DNA from 3 places in the Kitasatospora sp. NPDC048540 genome. Region 1 is predicted to be linked to each of the others. Evidence: riboswitches for the same ligand, from Rfam matches in the RefSeq annotation. Region 1 holds a riboswitch; each other region holds the start of a gene.
The links. A riboswitch is a leader RNA that binds a small molecule or an ion and turns the genes downstream of it on or off. The one in region 1 is predicted to bind cobalamin.
Positions count from the first base shown of each region.

Region 2: linked by a shared signal. The riboswitch ahead of AB0D08_RS35390 (prenyltransferase/squalene oxidase repeat-containing protein) and the one ahead of metE (5-methyltetrahydropteroyltriglutamate--homocysteine S-methyltransferase) in region 1 are both predicted to bind cobalamin.
Region 3: linked by a shared signal. The riboswitch ahead of AB0D08_RS35025 (cobalamin biosynthesis protein) and the one ahead of metE (5-methyltetrahydropteroyltriglutamate--homocysteine S-methyltransferase) in region 1 are both predicted to bind cobalamin.

Region 1 is NZ_JBEZIR010000164.1:9,372-13,685, reverse strand. It holds gene metE (5-methyltetrahydropteroyltriglutamate--homocysteine S-methyltransferase) at 1-2,021, opposite strand, end outside; cobalamin riboswitch at 2,203-2,355, opposite strand; gene AB0D08_RS36700 (hypothetical protein) at 2,432-2,647, shown strand; gene AB0D08_RS36695 (S-(hydroxymethyl)mycothiol dehydrogenase) at 2,717-3,802, opposite strand; gene AB0D08_RS36690 (aromatic ring-hydroxylating dioxygenase subunit alpha) at 3,856-4,314, opposite strand, start outside.
Region 2 is NZ_JBEZIR010000147.1:7,553-11,866, reverse strand. It holds gene AB0D08_RS35390 (prenyltransferase/squalene oxidase repeat-containing protein) at 1-2,167, opposite strand, end outside; cobalamin riboswitch at 2,276-2,418, opposite strand; cobalamin riboswitch at 2,501-2,573, shown strand; gene AB0D08_RS35385 (hypothetical protein) at 2,701-4,104, shown strand; gene AB0D08_RS35380 (adenosylcobinamide amidohydrolase) at 4,092-4,314, opposite strand, start outside.
Region 3 is NZ_JBEZIR010000143.1:3,365-7,678, reverse strand. It holds gene AB0D08_RS35030 (cobyric acid synthase) at 1-140, opposite strand, end outside; gene AB0D08_RS35025 (cobalamin biosynthesis protein) at 456-1,403, opposite strand; cobalamin riboswitch at 1,495-1,657, opposite strand; gene AB0D08_RS35020 (helix-turn-helix transcriptional regulator) at 1,956-2,645, shown strand; gene AB0D08_RS35015 (alpha/beta hydrolase) at 2,773-3,882, shown strand; gene AB0D08_RS35010 (hypothetical protein) at 4,131-4,314, shown strand, end outside.

The sequences.
Region 1 (4,314 bases):
GCGTCGAGCTCGTCGATCGCGGTCATGATCGCGCCGAACTCGGCGTAGCACATGTGGGTGTGGATCTGGGTGTCGGCCCGCACCCCGGAAGTGGCCAGGCGGAACGACCCGGTGGCCCAGTCGAGGTAGGCCGGGCGGTCCGCGGCGCGCAGCGGCAGTGTCTCGCGCAGGGCGGGCTCGTCGACCTGAACGACGGCCGCCCCCGCGGCCTCCAGGTCGTTCACCTCGTCGCGCAGGGCGAGGGCGACCTGGCGGGCGGTGTCGGCGAGCGGCTGGTCGTCGCGGACGAAGGACCAGGCGAGCATGGTGACCGGGCCGGTGAGCATGCCCTTGACCGGACGGTCGGTGAGGCTCTGCGCGTAGCGGAACCAGTCGACCGTCATGGGGTGCGGGCGGGAGATGTCTCCGGCCAGCACCGGCGGCCGCACGTACCGGGTGCCGTAGGACTGCACCCAGCCCTGCCGGGTGGCGAGGTAGCCGGTGAGCTGTTCGGCGAAGTACTGGACCATGTCGTTGCGCTCGGGCTCGCCGTGCACCAGGACGTCCAGGCCGGCCTGCTCCTGGAAGGCGATCACCTCGCGGACCTCGGCCTCCATCCGCTCCCGGTAGGCGCCGGCGTCGATCCGGCCGGCCGTCAGGTCGGCTCGGGCGCGGCGCAGTTCGGAGGTCTGCGGGAAGGAGCCGATGGTGGTGGTCGGCAGCAGCGGCAGTCCGAGCCGGGCGCGCTGGGCCGCGGTGCGCTCCGGGTACGCCTGGGCGCGGCGGGCGTCCTCGGCGGTGGTGGCGGCGGCGCGGGCGCGGACCGCCGGGTCACGGGTGATCGGGGAGGTGGCGCGGGAGGCGAGGTCGGCCCGGTTCGCGGCCAGGTCGGCGGTGATCGCGCCGGTGCCCTCGCGCAGGCCGCGGGCCAGCAGCGCGACCTCCTGCGCCTTCTGCTCGGCGAAGGCGAGCCAGCGCAGGATCTGCGGGTCGATGTCGCGCTCGGCGTCGGCGTCCAGCGGGACGTGCAGCAGCGAGCAGGACGTGGCGACGTCGACGGTGCCGGCGAGGCCGAGCAGGGTGGCCAGGGTGGCGAGTGACTTCTCCAGGTCGTTGATCCAGACGTTGCGGCCGTCCACCACGCCCGCGACCAGGCGCTTGCCGGGCAGTCCGCCGACCGCGGCGAGGTCGTCCAGGTTGCCGGCGGCCGGTCCGGTGAAGTCCAGTGCCAGGCCTTCGACCGGGGCCTTGGCCAGCACCGGCAGGGCCTCGCCGAGGCGGTCGAAGTAGCTGGCGACCAGCAGCTTCGGCCGGTCGGTGCGGGCTCCGAGCTCGCGGTAGGCGCGGGCGGCGGCGTTCAGTTCGGCCGGGGTGCGGTCCTGCACCAGCGCGGGCTCGTCCAGTTGCACCCACTCGGCGCCGGCGGCGCGCAGGTCGGCCAGCAGCTCGGCGTAGACGGGCAGCAGCCGGTCGAGCAGGGTGATCGGCAGGAAGTCGGCGGCGACGCCCGGGGCGGGCTTGGCGAGCAGCAGGTAGGTCACCGGGCCGACCAGCACCGGGCGGGCCTCGTGGCCGGCGGCGAGCGCCTCGCCCAGCTCCGCGACGGCCTTGGCGGAGTCGGCGGTGAAGGCGGTGTCGGGCCCGAGTTCGGGCACCAGGTAGTGGTAGTTGGTGTCGAACCACTTGGTCATCTCCAGGGGCGCGACGTCCTGGGTGCCGCGCGCCATGGCGAAGTAGCCGTCCAGCGGGTCGGCGTCGACCGCCGCGCGGTGGCGGGCCGGGATCGCGCCGACGGCGAGGGTGGTGTCCAGCACGTGGTCGTAGAGCGAGAAGTCGCCGGTGGGGACCTCCCGTACGCCCGCGTCGGCGAGCTGCTCCCAGTTCGCCCGGCGCAGGCCGGCCGCGGTGTCCCGGAGGGCGTCGGCGGTGACGGTGCCCTTCCAGTAGCCCTCGACGGCCTTCTTGAGTTCCCGGTCCCGGCCCTGGCGGGGGTAGCCGTACACGGTGGCGCGGGTGGCCGCGGCTGCGGACTTCGCTGTCAAGGGACTCTCCTTCGCGAGTCTGTGTCCTCAGGTACCCGGGGACGGGACGGGAGCGCGAAGGGATGACGAACAGGGCGGCGGCCCGCGCGTGCGCGTGCCTGCTCCGCCTGTTGTGGTCGCCGACCCGCCCTCGAGGTCACCGGGTGGCCGCCCGCGGATCGATCGCGGGCGGGCAGCGGGCAGGTCTTCGGACTCGCGGGCACACCCACCCTGTGAAGGGCGGGCACCTACTGGCCGTCGCTTCCCAGACCCTCCCGGGCCCAGTGCGTATGACGGCGGTCGTTCCCACTCACCGCTGCGGGGCAGTCCCGGATTCCCACCGGGTTCCCTCTTACGACACCCCGCCTGGCGGACGGGGCGAACCAGCTGCACCGGTCAGCCTATGCCCACTCCCCCGGCCCGGGGCCCGAATGTCACCCGATCGCCCACATGGTGAGACTCCGCACCCGCTCACCCTCGGCCGGCGGTTCCTCCTGGCCGGCGGTCTCGGGAACGTCGACGCCGGCGAGGACGTCCGCAACCTGCCCAGGGCCGAGGCCGGCCGTCTCGGGCACCCGCTGGTGGTGACCTCACGGCCCGCGCTGGTGGCGGCGCTCGCCGCGCAGCCACCGATCGCGCCGGCCTGACCGGCGTTCACGCCGTCGGCCACTGGGCGCCGGCCGGCGGGCCTCACCCCGGGCGGGGCGCCGTGCTCGTCAGAAGACCACCACCGAGCGCAGCACATCGCCGTTGTGCATGCGGGCGAAGGCGGCCTCGACGTCGGTCGGCGGGATGGTCTCGGTGACGAAGGCATCGAGGTCCAGGCGCCCCTGGAGGTAGAGGTCGATCAGCATGGGGAAGTCCCGCGAGGGCAGGCAGTCGCCGTACCAGGAGGACTTGAGCGCGCCGCCCCGGCCGAAGACGTCCAGCAGCGGCAGTTCCAGGGTCATCTCGCTGGTGGGCACGCCGACCAGGACGACGGTGCCGGCGAGGTCGCGCGCGTGGAAGGCCTGCCGGTAGGTCTCCGGGCGGCCGACGGCCTCGATGACGACGTCGGCGCCGCTGCCGCCGGTGAGCTCGCGGATGGCTGCCACGGCGTCGCGCTCACGGGAGTTGACGGTGTGGGTGGCGCCGAGCCTGCGCGCGGTGGTGAGCTTGCGGTCGTCGAGGTCGACGGCGATGATCCGGGCGGCCCCTGCCAGCCGGGAGCCCATGACGGCGGCGTGGCCGACTCCGCCGCAGCCGATGACGGCGACGCTGTCCCCCCGGGAGACCCCGCCGGTGTTGACGGCGGCGCCGAGGCCGGCCATGACGCCGCAGCCGAGCAGTCCGGCGGCGAGGGGCGAGGCGGCGGGGTCGACCTTGGTGCACTGGCCCGCCGCGACGAGTGTCTTCTCAGCGAAGGCGCCGATGCCGAGCGCCGGCGTGAGTTCGGTGCCGTCCGCCAGGGTCATCCGCTGCCCGGCGTTGCGGGTGTCGAAGCAGTACCAGGGGCGGCCGCGCCTGCAGGAGCGGCACTGTCCGCACACCGCACGCCAGTTCAGGATGACGAAGTCGCCGGGCGCGACCTCGGTCACCCCCTCGCCCACGGACTCCACGGTCCCGGCGGCCTCGTGGCCCAGCAGGAAGGGGAACTCGTCGCTGATCCCGCCGTCCCGGTAGTGCAGGTCGGTGTGGCAGACGCCGCAGGCCTCGACCTTGACCACCGCCTCACCGGGGCCCGGGTCGGGCACGGTCACCGTCTCGATCCTGACCGCCTCGCCCCTGCCTGCGGCGACGACACCTCTGACCTGCTGAGCCATGGAGCACAACCTTCTGCCGGGTGGAGGGGACGGTGGGGACACGCGTGGTGCTGTCACCCGCGGAGCCGGTCGGTGACCCAGGTGTGGAACGCGCCGATGTGGTGCTCGCTCGGCACCAGCACACCGCCGGTCCGGTAGGCGCGCGAGTCCATGGCGGGCTGGCAGCGCTCGCAGGCGTCGAAGTCCTGGACGTTGACGCGGTGGAACAGCTCCACCGAGCGGGACGTGTCGCGGCCGGCCTCGACCACGTCCCTGACGAAGAGCCAGTCGCACTCCACCACGGTGTGGTCGGCGGCGAGCGGGAACATCCGGTGCACGATGACGTGGTCGGGCACCAGGTTGATGAACACCTGCGGCTTGACCGTGATCGCGTAGTACTTGCGGTCCTGGTCCGCGGAGACGGTCGGGATCCGGTCCATGCCCGCACTTCCGTCGACGGTGAAGCCCTCGGCGTCCTCGGCGAACTCGGCGCCGTGGCCGACGTAGTACTGCGCCGCGTAGCCGCCGGCGAA
Region 2 (4,314 bases), on a different contig from region 1:
CCATCACGGCCATCGCGGTGCTGTCCACGTCGGAGTCGCCGGCAGCGGGGATGAGGCTGGGCCAGGAGCCGTTGGCGGTCTGAAGGCTCTTCAGGTAGGTGATCGGCGCGGCGGCGTGCTCGGCGTCCCCGGCCCGCACCTGGGCCATCACACCCAGGGACTGGGAGAACACCGAGGTCGCCCAGAGGTAGTTGCCCGGAGCGGCGCAGCCGTTGTCGACGTCGGCGTGCGCGCAGACGGCCCGGGCGAGCGCGGCGATCAGGTCGTGGCCGCCGAACGCGCGCGGATCGCGGCCGACCACCTCGGCGAGCAGCGCCTCCTTGCCGATCGAGCCGCCGCCCGCGAACTCGGTGCCGACCCCGGTCCAGTCGTTGACGGTGCGGTCGTTGGCGTCCTTGCCCTGCTGGTCCAGGAAGTCGACGATCTTGCGCAGGGCGGCGTCGTCGGTCCCGGTGGCGGCGAGCGCGTAGGCGCCGTCGATGGTGAGGCCGAAGTCGGCGAAGGTCGGGAAGGCCTCGTAGTAGTGGCCGTCGATCAGGTTGGCCGGGGCGGTCAGATAGGCGCTGCCCTTGGCCAGGTCGGGTGCCTTGCCTGGCTTCGGGGGCTGCGTGGCGGAGCCGAGGTCGTGGGTGACGCTCGCCGGGTCGGTGCCGGTGAGGGCGAGGATGGCCTGCTCGGTGGCGGCCGGGTCCGAGTCGGTGGTCCCCTCGTCGGGGCCGAAGCCGCCGTCCTTGTTCTGGCGGGCGGCGAGCCAGGACTTGGCGGCGGCCTGCTCGGCGGTGCGGCCGGTGGCCTTGAGCCCCTGGGCCGCGCCCGCGGTGCTGGCGGTGTCGCCGCCGGGGGCACCGGCGTACGGGAGGTAGGAGCCGTCGGCCTGCTGGCTCGCGGCGAGCCGGTCGGCGGCCTTCTGCGCGGTCGGGTCGGCGCTGCCGGCCTTGCGCAGGGCCAGTACGGTGAGCGCCGTGTTGGACGGGTCGGATTCGCAGTTCTCGCCGGGCACGATCATGGCGCCGGCGATGCCGCCGTCGGCGCACCGCAGGGCGTCGAACCGCGCGAGCGTGGCGGCGGGCGGGGTGACGTCGCCGCGCAGCAGGGCGATCACGCCGAGGGCCTGCACCCAGGGCGAGGCGGCGCCGAGGAAGTCGCCCGCGGCGGTGCACTTGCCGTCCTCGCCGGCCGCGGTGCAGACGTGGTCGGTCAGCGCGGCGAGCAGGTCGTGGCCGCCGAACGCGCGGGGGTTGCCGCCGGTGCTCTCGGCGACGAGGGCGAGCAGGGCGGCGGCGCGGGAGCCGGGCCTGCCGTTCGGGCCGTCGGGGAGGAGGAAGGCGTCGGTGTGCGCCTCCAGGAAGGCGACGACCTTGCGCAGGGCCGGGTCCTGGGTGCCGGCCGCGGCGAGGGCGAGGGCCGTGAGCGAGGTGCGGGGGTAGTCGGGGCCCTCGAAGGCCCAGTTCTCCATGTGGTCGCCGTGGACGAGCTGCCCGGCGAGCCAGGCTGCCGCGGCCGCGGGGTCGCCGGTGGCGGGCGGCGCGACGGTCGGGCTAGTGGAGGCGGATGCCGAGGCCGAGGCCGATGCGGCGTCGGACGGTGAGGGGCTAGCGGCGTTCTTCGCCCGGACCGAGTCCGGGGTGAAGGCGGGCACGCCGCTGCTGCCGCCGACGTCGGTGCCGCCGTACACCCAGGCCTCGACCTCGCCCGGCTTCGGCTTCTGGGTGCCGGCGCCGAACTGGCTGTAGGACCAGGTGTCCTGGCCGGGCTCGGCGGTCCAGTACGACCAGTACGCCGTCGCCTGCGGGGTGTTGACGCAGGGTTCCTCGGCGGGGGTCGGGTACTGGACGCCGTTGCCGAAAGTGCCGCTGCCGAGGCGGCAGATGAAGGCGGGTCCGTCGTGTTCGGTTCCGGTGGTGGTGAACCCGGCGTTGTGCAGCAGGTTCATGCTGGTGGTGGGGTGGGCGTCGCAGCCGCGCACCACGCTGCCGCCCCAGTGGGTGAAGTCGACGGCGACCACGGCGCCGGTGGTGGCCGTGCACTCCTCGATCGGGTCGGCGGCGGCACGGTCGGGGTGGCCGATCATCACGGCGCCGCCCGCGGTGATCGCGATGGCGGTGGCGAGCAGGAGGGAGGCCGGACCCCGGCCTCTGTGCCCCGTACGCGTGCTGCTGACCCTCACCGGCGACTCCCTGATCGGTCGAGGCGGGGTAACGACGGCGCAGCCGACCGGGTCCCGGGCAGGGGAGCCGATCCGGACCGCGTCGTAGTCCGCGACGACGCACGTGTTGCTGACCAAGCCCCTCGGCGCAGGCATTCCGGCTCACCCGCCGCTCGGCGACGGGTCCACGGTTGCGGGTCAGCGCCGGAATCGGACCGGCTTCCCCTGACTGCCGAGGGTAAAAAACCGGTTCATCAGACCATGCGGCCGAGCGGGGAGTCAACGAGGCGTCATGTCGCCTTCCCCACCTCCTGACCACCCGTGAGGTGCGGTAGCGTCCCCGGTGGCCGTGTGGGGGAACCCGGTGCGAATCCGGGGCTGACGCGCAGCGGTGTGGGGCGGATCGACGCCCCGAGCCCGAATGCCCGCCCGGCCGCGCACCACGAGCGAGAGCCAGCCCACGCGATCCGGGCGGCGGCCGCCCCAGCTGTCGTGCTCCCCCGCGGGGACACCGGACCGGCGCGGGTCGACGCCCCCACCCAAGGAGCCCGACCGTGCCCCTCCGCCCCTCCTCCGTCACCGTCGTCGCCCTGGCGGCCGGCGCCCTGCTGGTGTCCGCCGTCCCGGCCGGCGCCACCGCCTCCCCGGCCCAGATCGCCACCTCCAGGAGCACCGGCGTCACCTACCTCAAGTCGCTGCAGGGCTCGGACGGCAGCTACGTCACCGGCGGCGGGCTGTCCGACGAGTGGGCGTTCAGCGCCCTCGCGGCCGCCGGGACGGCCGCCGTCGACGTCACCCCCGGCGGCGACACCACCAAGAACGCCCGCACCGTCTACCGCAACCAGCTCGCCGCGGCCTCCTGGCCCAGCGCCTCGCCCGTCGTCACCGACTACGAACGCGCCGTCCTCAACGCCTACGCGGCCGGTATCGACCCGGCCCGGGCCGGCCCGGGCCGCAACCTGATCGCCGACCTCGCCGCGTACTGGCAGAGCGCCGAACCCGGCTACTACGGCCCGTCCGCCAACTTCAACGGCACCGTCTTCGGCCTGCTCGCGCTCGGCGGAGCCCGCACCCAGGCGGGGGCCCAGCGCGTGCCGCAGGCCCTGATCGACGCCACCGTGACCGCGGTGCGCGCCAACCAGCACAACGACGGCGGCTGGAACTACGGCAAGGCCGCCGGCAACCCGACCGCGCTCGCCCAGGGCAGCGACATCGACATGACCGGCGCCGCGATGGCCTCACTGTGCAGCAGCGGCGTGCCCGGCACCGACGCGGCGATCGTCGCCGCCAAGAACTTCCTCAAGGGCAAACTCGTCCCCTCCGGCGCCTTCAACTCCATGTTCGGCGCCAACACCGACTCCAACGGCTGGGCCGTCTCCGGCCTCAACGCCTGCGGCATCAACCCCCAGGGCGCCGACTTCACCAGCGGCAGCGGCAAGACCCCGATCGACTTCCTGATCGCCCAGCAGTTCAAGCCCGGCGGCGGCTTCAAGTACCTGCCCACCGACACCGCGCCCTCCGCCTACGCCTCCGTGGACGGGCTGCGCGCCGTCGCGGGCGCCGGTTTCACCGCCGCCCCGCCCACGCCGGTCACCGCAGGCACCCCGACCTGGGCCGCCACCGGAGCCTTCACCGCCGGGACGGCCGCCCGCCTCGCGCTGATCGTCGACAACGGCACCGCCGGCGCACTGAAGGTCTGCGCCGTCACCGTCACCCCGACCGGCGCCACCACCACGCTGGGCGCCGTCCTTGACGCCGCCGCCACCGCGACCCCGAGCGGCTGCGTCACCTCGGTCACCCCGCCCACCGGCAGCGGTACCGTCACCGCGGTCAACTCAACCGCCAACAGCGGTGGTTCGTCCTGGAAGGTGAGCCTGGACGGTGCCGCTGCCACCGCCGCGACCCGGGCGACGGTCATCAACATCGGCGACACCGTCTCGCTGCGCTACGGCAGTTGAGCATCCGCCAGCTCGTAGGTCCGGCGGCAGCCGGGCCGGGGGTACGCGTGGTCGGGCACCGGACCGCGTGCCCGGCGCGCGCGGTCGGCCTCCGCGCCCTCGCGTACCGCGGCGTGCACCGCGCGGGCGACCCGCGCGCCCCACGGCGAGCGCGGCCCGCCGAACGGCTCCGCGCTCTCCCCGGGACGGGCGCGCCGTACCGCGACGCAC
Region 3 (4,314 bases), on a different contig from region 1:
AACGAGTTCAGCGACATGTTCTGCGCCTTGAACGGAGCCACCCGCACCCCCTGCCGGGCCAGCCACCGGCAGATCCCCGCCGTCACCACACTCTTCCCGGCATCCGACGTCGTACCGGCCACCAGCAGCGCCTTAGCCACGCCCACACCATTCCTCAGTCGTCATCGGGCCCCCGGCCGGCCCTCCGGGCGTGTCTCGGGGGTGCGTCTTTTCAGGGGCGCGGGGAACTGCGCGCTGCGGGAGGTGCGGCGCGGTCACGTCGGTCTTCGTGCCTCGGGGGTGCGTCCTTTCAGGGGCGCGGGGAACTGCGCGCTGCGGGAGGTGCGGCGCGGCGCCTTCCGACTTCGCGCAGTTCCCCGCGCCCCTGGGGGGTGCCCAGCTCTGTGGGGTAGCGCCCCTGGGGGGTGCCCAGCTCTGTGGGGTAGAGCCCCTGGGGGGTGCCCAGCGTGATCGGTTCATCGGGTGCCCCGGGGGTGGCGGCGGGTCAGGGTCCAGGCGGTGCGGGCGAGGACGGTGGTGGCCAGGGCCAGGGTGCCGACGCGGCGGGAGAGGAGGCAGGCCCGTTCGATGTCGTCGGCCGCCACCGGGCGGAGCTCCGCGCCGAGCACCGGCCGGTGCTCGACCCGCGTCCCGTAATGCAGCGTGCCCCCGAGCCGTACGCCGAGGGCGCCCGCGAACGCCGACTCGGCCTGGCCCGCGTTGGGGCTGGGGTGGGCGGAGCCGTCCCGTCGCCAGACCTGCCAGGCGGTCCGCGGGTGCGGCGCCGCGGCGACGGTCAGCAGCGCGGTCAGCCGGGCGCCGGGCCAGCCGGCCACGTCGTCCAGCCGGGCGGAGGCCCAGCCGAAGCGCCGGTGGCGGGCCGAGCGGTGCCCGACCATGGCGTCGAGGGTGTTGACGGCCCGGAAGGCGAGCAGTCCGGGCGTCCCGGCGAGGGCGCCCCAGGTGAGTGCGTTGACCACCGCGTCGGCGGTGTTCTCGGCCACCGACTCGACGACCGCGCGGGCGAGTTGCTGCTCGTCCAGGGCGCTCGGGTCGCGGCCGCACAGGTGCGGCAGCCGTTCCCGGGCCGCCGTCAGGTCGCCTGCCCGGAGGGAGGCGGCGATGGTGCGGGCCTCGCGGGTGAGGGAGGTGCCGCCGAGGACGGTCCAGGTGGCGGCGGCGGCCAGCGCGGTGCGGCCGGCGGCCGAACGCCCCAGCGTGCGTTCGGTGAGGACCGCGCCGGCTGCGACGGTGCCCACGCAGGTGGCGGTGTAGGCGGCGCCGACGGCCCGGTGGTCGCGCCAGACGGCCCGTTCCAGCCGGCCGGCGGCCGAGCCGAACAGGGCGACCGGGTGCCCGCGCCGGGGGTCGCCGTACCGGGCGTCGGCCAGGTAGCCGGCGACGGCGCCCAGCAGCCAGGGCAGGGCGGGGGTCAGTCGGCGCACGGCGTGGCGGGCGTGGCTCGGTCCTGGGCAGCCTGCATGGCTAGGTGTCCTCACTCAGGGTCCGCGCCCTGGATCGACGAACGGTGGTGAGAGTCTCCTGGCTCCCGGCCTGGCGACCGCCCGCCGCTGCGGGGGCGCCGACCGGTGACAGTGGCGGGACCGCGCCGGACTCGCACCGGCTTCCTCTGCTTGCCTCCGTATGGCGCAAGGATCCCATCACGCGCTTCGTCCGGGAGTCAACAAGACCGCCGGAGGGCTTGATCACACGTCATCACCCCAGCTCACCGGGCCCGCGGCCCGGGCTGTGACCCTGGCCCCGGCCGCGACCGGAGGCGGCCGCCGGCCCGCGCTCCCGCGCACCTCTCCTACGGAGCGGGCACCCGCGGCGTCAGCCGTCTCTACCTCCGAGTAGCCGGGCGCCTGCGGGGCGGACGGTTGTCGGTTCGACCAGTCCACTGTGGATCTGTCCAACGGGGGTTCGTGCGTTCAGCGGCTACAGGGGGCGGCGGCCCCGGCCCTAGCTTCGGTCCCATGCGACGAAGACAGCCCGCCCCCACCCCGGTGCCGTTCTCCCCGGCGGCCGCCCGGGCCCACCGCGCCGGTCTCGGTCTGACGCCGGACCAGGTGGCCGAGGGCATGGCCGCCCACGGGGTACGGCTGCTGCCGGCCCATGTGATCGGGTGGGAGAGCGGTGCCGTCCGGCCCTCCGAGGAGGAGTTCATCGCGTTGGCGCGTGCCCTGTGGTGTCCGCCGGCGCAGCTGATGGGCGCCCGCCCGGCGAGCCTGCGGGACTTCCGGGTGGCCCGCGAGCTCGGCCAGGAGCAGGCGGCCCGGCAGATCGGGGTCACCCCGCAGAGCTATGCGAAGGCGGAGCTGACCGGCCGCTGGGCAGGTGACGCGGAGCAGACCAGGGCGCTGGCCCGGGTGCTCGGACTCGGGCTGCGCACCCTGGTGTGGATCACCGGTCACCAGGACGACCTCGACCAGCGGCTGCGGCAGGTGGTGCAGGGCCGGTGGCAGGGCCAGCTGAAGCCGGTGGCCCGCCTGGTGCCGGTGGACCAGGAGGTGCTGGCGCTGGTACTGGCCGAGCTGCAGGGCGAGTACCAGGTGCCGATGCACTGGGGTGCGGCCGCCCCGGCCGCCGAGGAGCAGCCGCGGCAGCTGCCGACGCCGCGGTTCTGGGAACTGCTGTCCCGGCACCGCACCGAACTCCCGATCTGACGGGCGCCGCCCCGGCGGCCCGGCCCGCAGCCCCTCGAACGGCCCCGCCCGGTGGCCCGGGCCGGGGCCGGACGGTGGACTGGGAGCGCATCGATTTCGGTCCGCGATCAGCACACCGGGGAGCACAATGCGCTGGCAAACCGCCGCCGTCGTGGCAGCCGCCGTCGTCGGGACCGGGACCGCGGTCCTGCTGCTCGGCCGCAAGGTCTCCGACCGGGTGCTGAAGCCCGCCGACGGCGGCGGGGGCACCTCGCTGCGGGTGCACGCGCTCGGCCCCGGCCAGGTCACGCTGACCCGCACCACCGCCTCGGTCCGGCCCGGCCGGTACGCCCTGGAGTGGGGGGACGGCGGTCACGCCGTGGTCGGCGACGTGCTGCGCACCGATGTGCAGACCGTCACCCGGCGCCTGGAGCGGGCCGACGGCGGCACCCTCACCGCCGGCACCGAGGTGCGGCTGACGCCCCGGGTCTACGTCGGTGACCCGCTCACCGCGCTGGGCATCGAGTACGTCGACTCCTCCGTGAACGCCGAGATCGGCGAGCTGCCCGCCTGGTACGTCCCCGCGGTCCGCGGGACCTGGGTGGTCCTGGTGCACGGCCCGGGAGCCGACCGCACCCAGGTGCTGCCGGTGCTGCCGCTGCTGCGCTCGCTGCGGGTGCCGACGCTGACCGTCACGTACCGCGGTGACGAGGGCGCGCCGCCCTCGCCGGACGGGCTCGGGCACTTCGGCGAGACGGAGTGGCGCGACGTGGACGCGGCGGTCCACACGGCGCTGGCCTCCGGTGCGGGCCGGGTGGTGCTGTACGGCTGGTCGCTCGGGGCGACGATCGCGATGCAGACGGCGGTCCGCTCGGACTGGCGCGGGTCGGTGGCCGGGCTGGTGCTGGACTCCCCGGTGCTGGACTGGCCGGCCACCGCGCGGCGGGGTGCGGCGCGCTCCGGGGCACCGGCCGCGGTGGCCGAACTGGGCGCCCTGGCGGCCCAGGGGCGCTCCGGCGTCGACCTGGCCGATTTCGCACGCCTCGCGGACGGCCGGGACCTCCAGGTGCCGGTCCTGCTGATGCACAGCCGCTCCGACGAGATCGCCCCGTGGGCGGCTGCCGAACGGCTCGCCGGCCGCCGGGAACAGCTGGTCAGCCTGTACGGGGTGCCGGGTGCCGAGCACGCCGCGCTGTGGAACGCCGACCCGGACCGCTATCTGGAGCACCTGCGGCGCTGGCTCACCCCGCTGATCTGAAACCGGCCACTCCCGGCCGGTCGGACCTCGGCTTGTTGTCGTGTACGGGGCGCTTACGGCGGTCACCTCGGCCCGGTTTGCGGGCCCTTGCCCGCATCCGGGGCCGCCGAGGGGCCGCCCCCCGCAAAGACGCGCCGCAGCCGATGTGACAGAACGCCCGTACAAGGGGAAGACTGCACGGCGTGACGTCTCGGAACCCGCGCGACCGTGATGCCCCGCTCCCGCCGACGATCCGTACCGGTGCGACGGTGACCCGTCTGCCAGGCACGGCCCGCCGAGCCGACAGCGCAATCCAGGGCAGCCCCGCCGCAGCCCGCCGCCGTACCCCCCAGCCCAAGCCCGGGCGGGGCCGGGTACCCGTACCCGACGGCTTCCCCGCGCCCGCGGAGCTGGCCCCGCTCGCCCGGCGGATGCTCGCCGACGCGGTCCGGG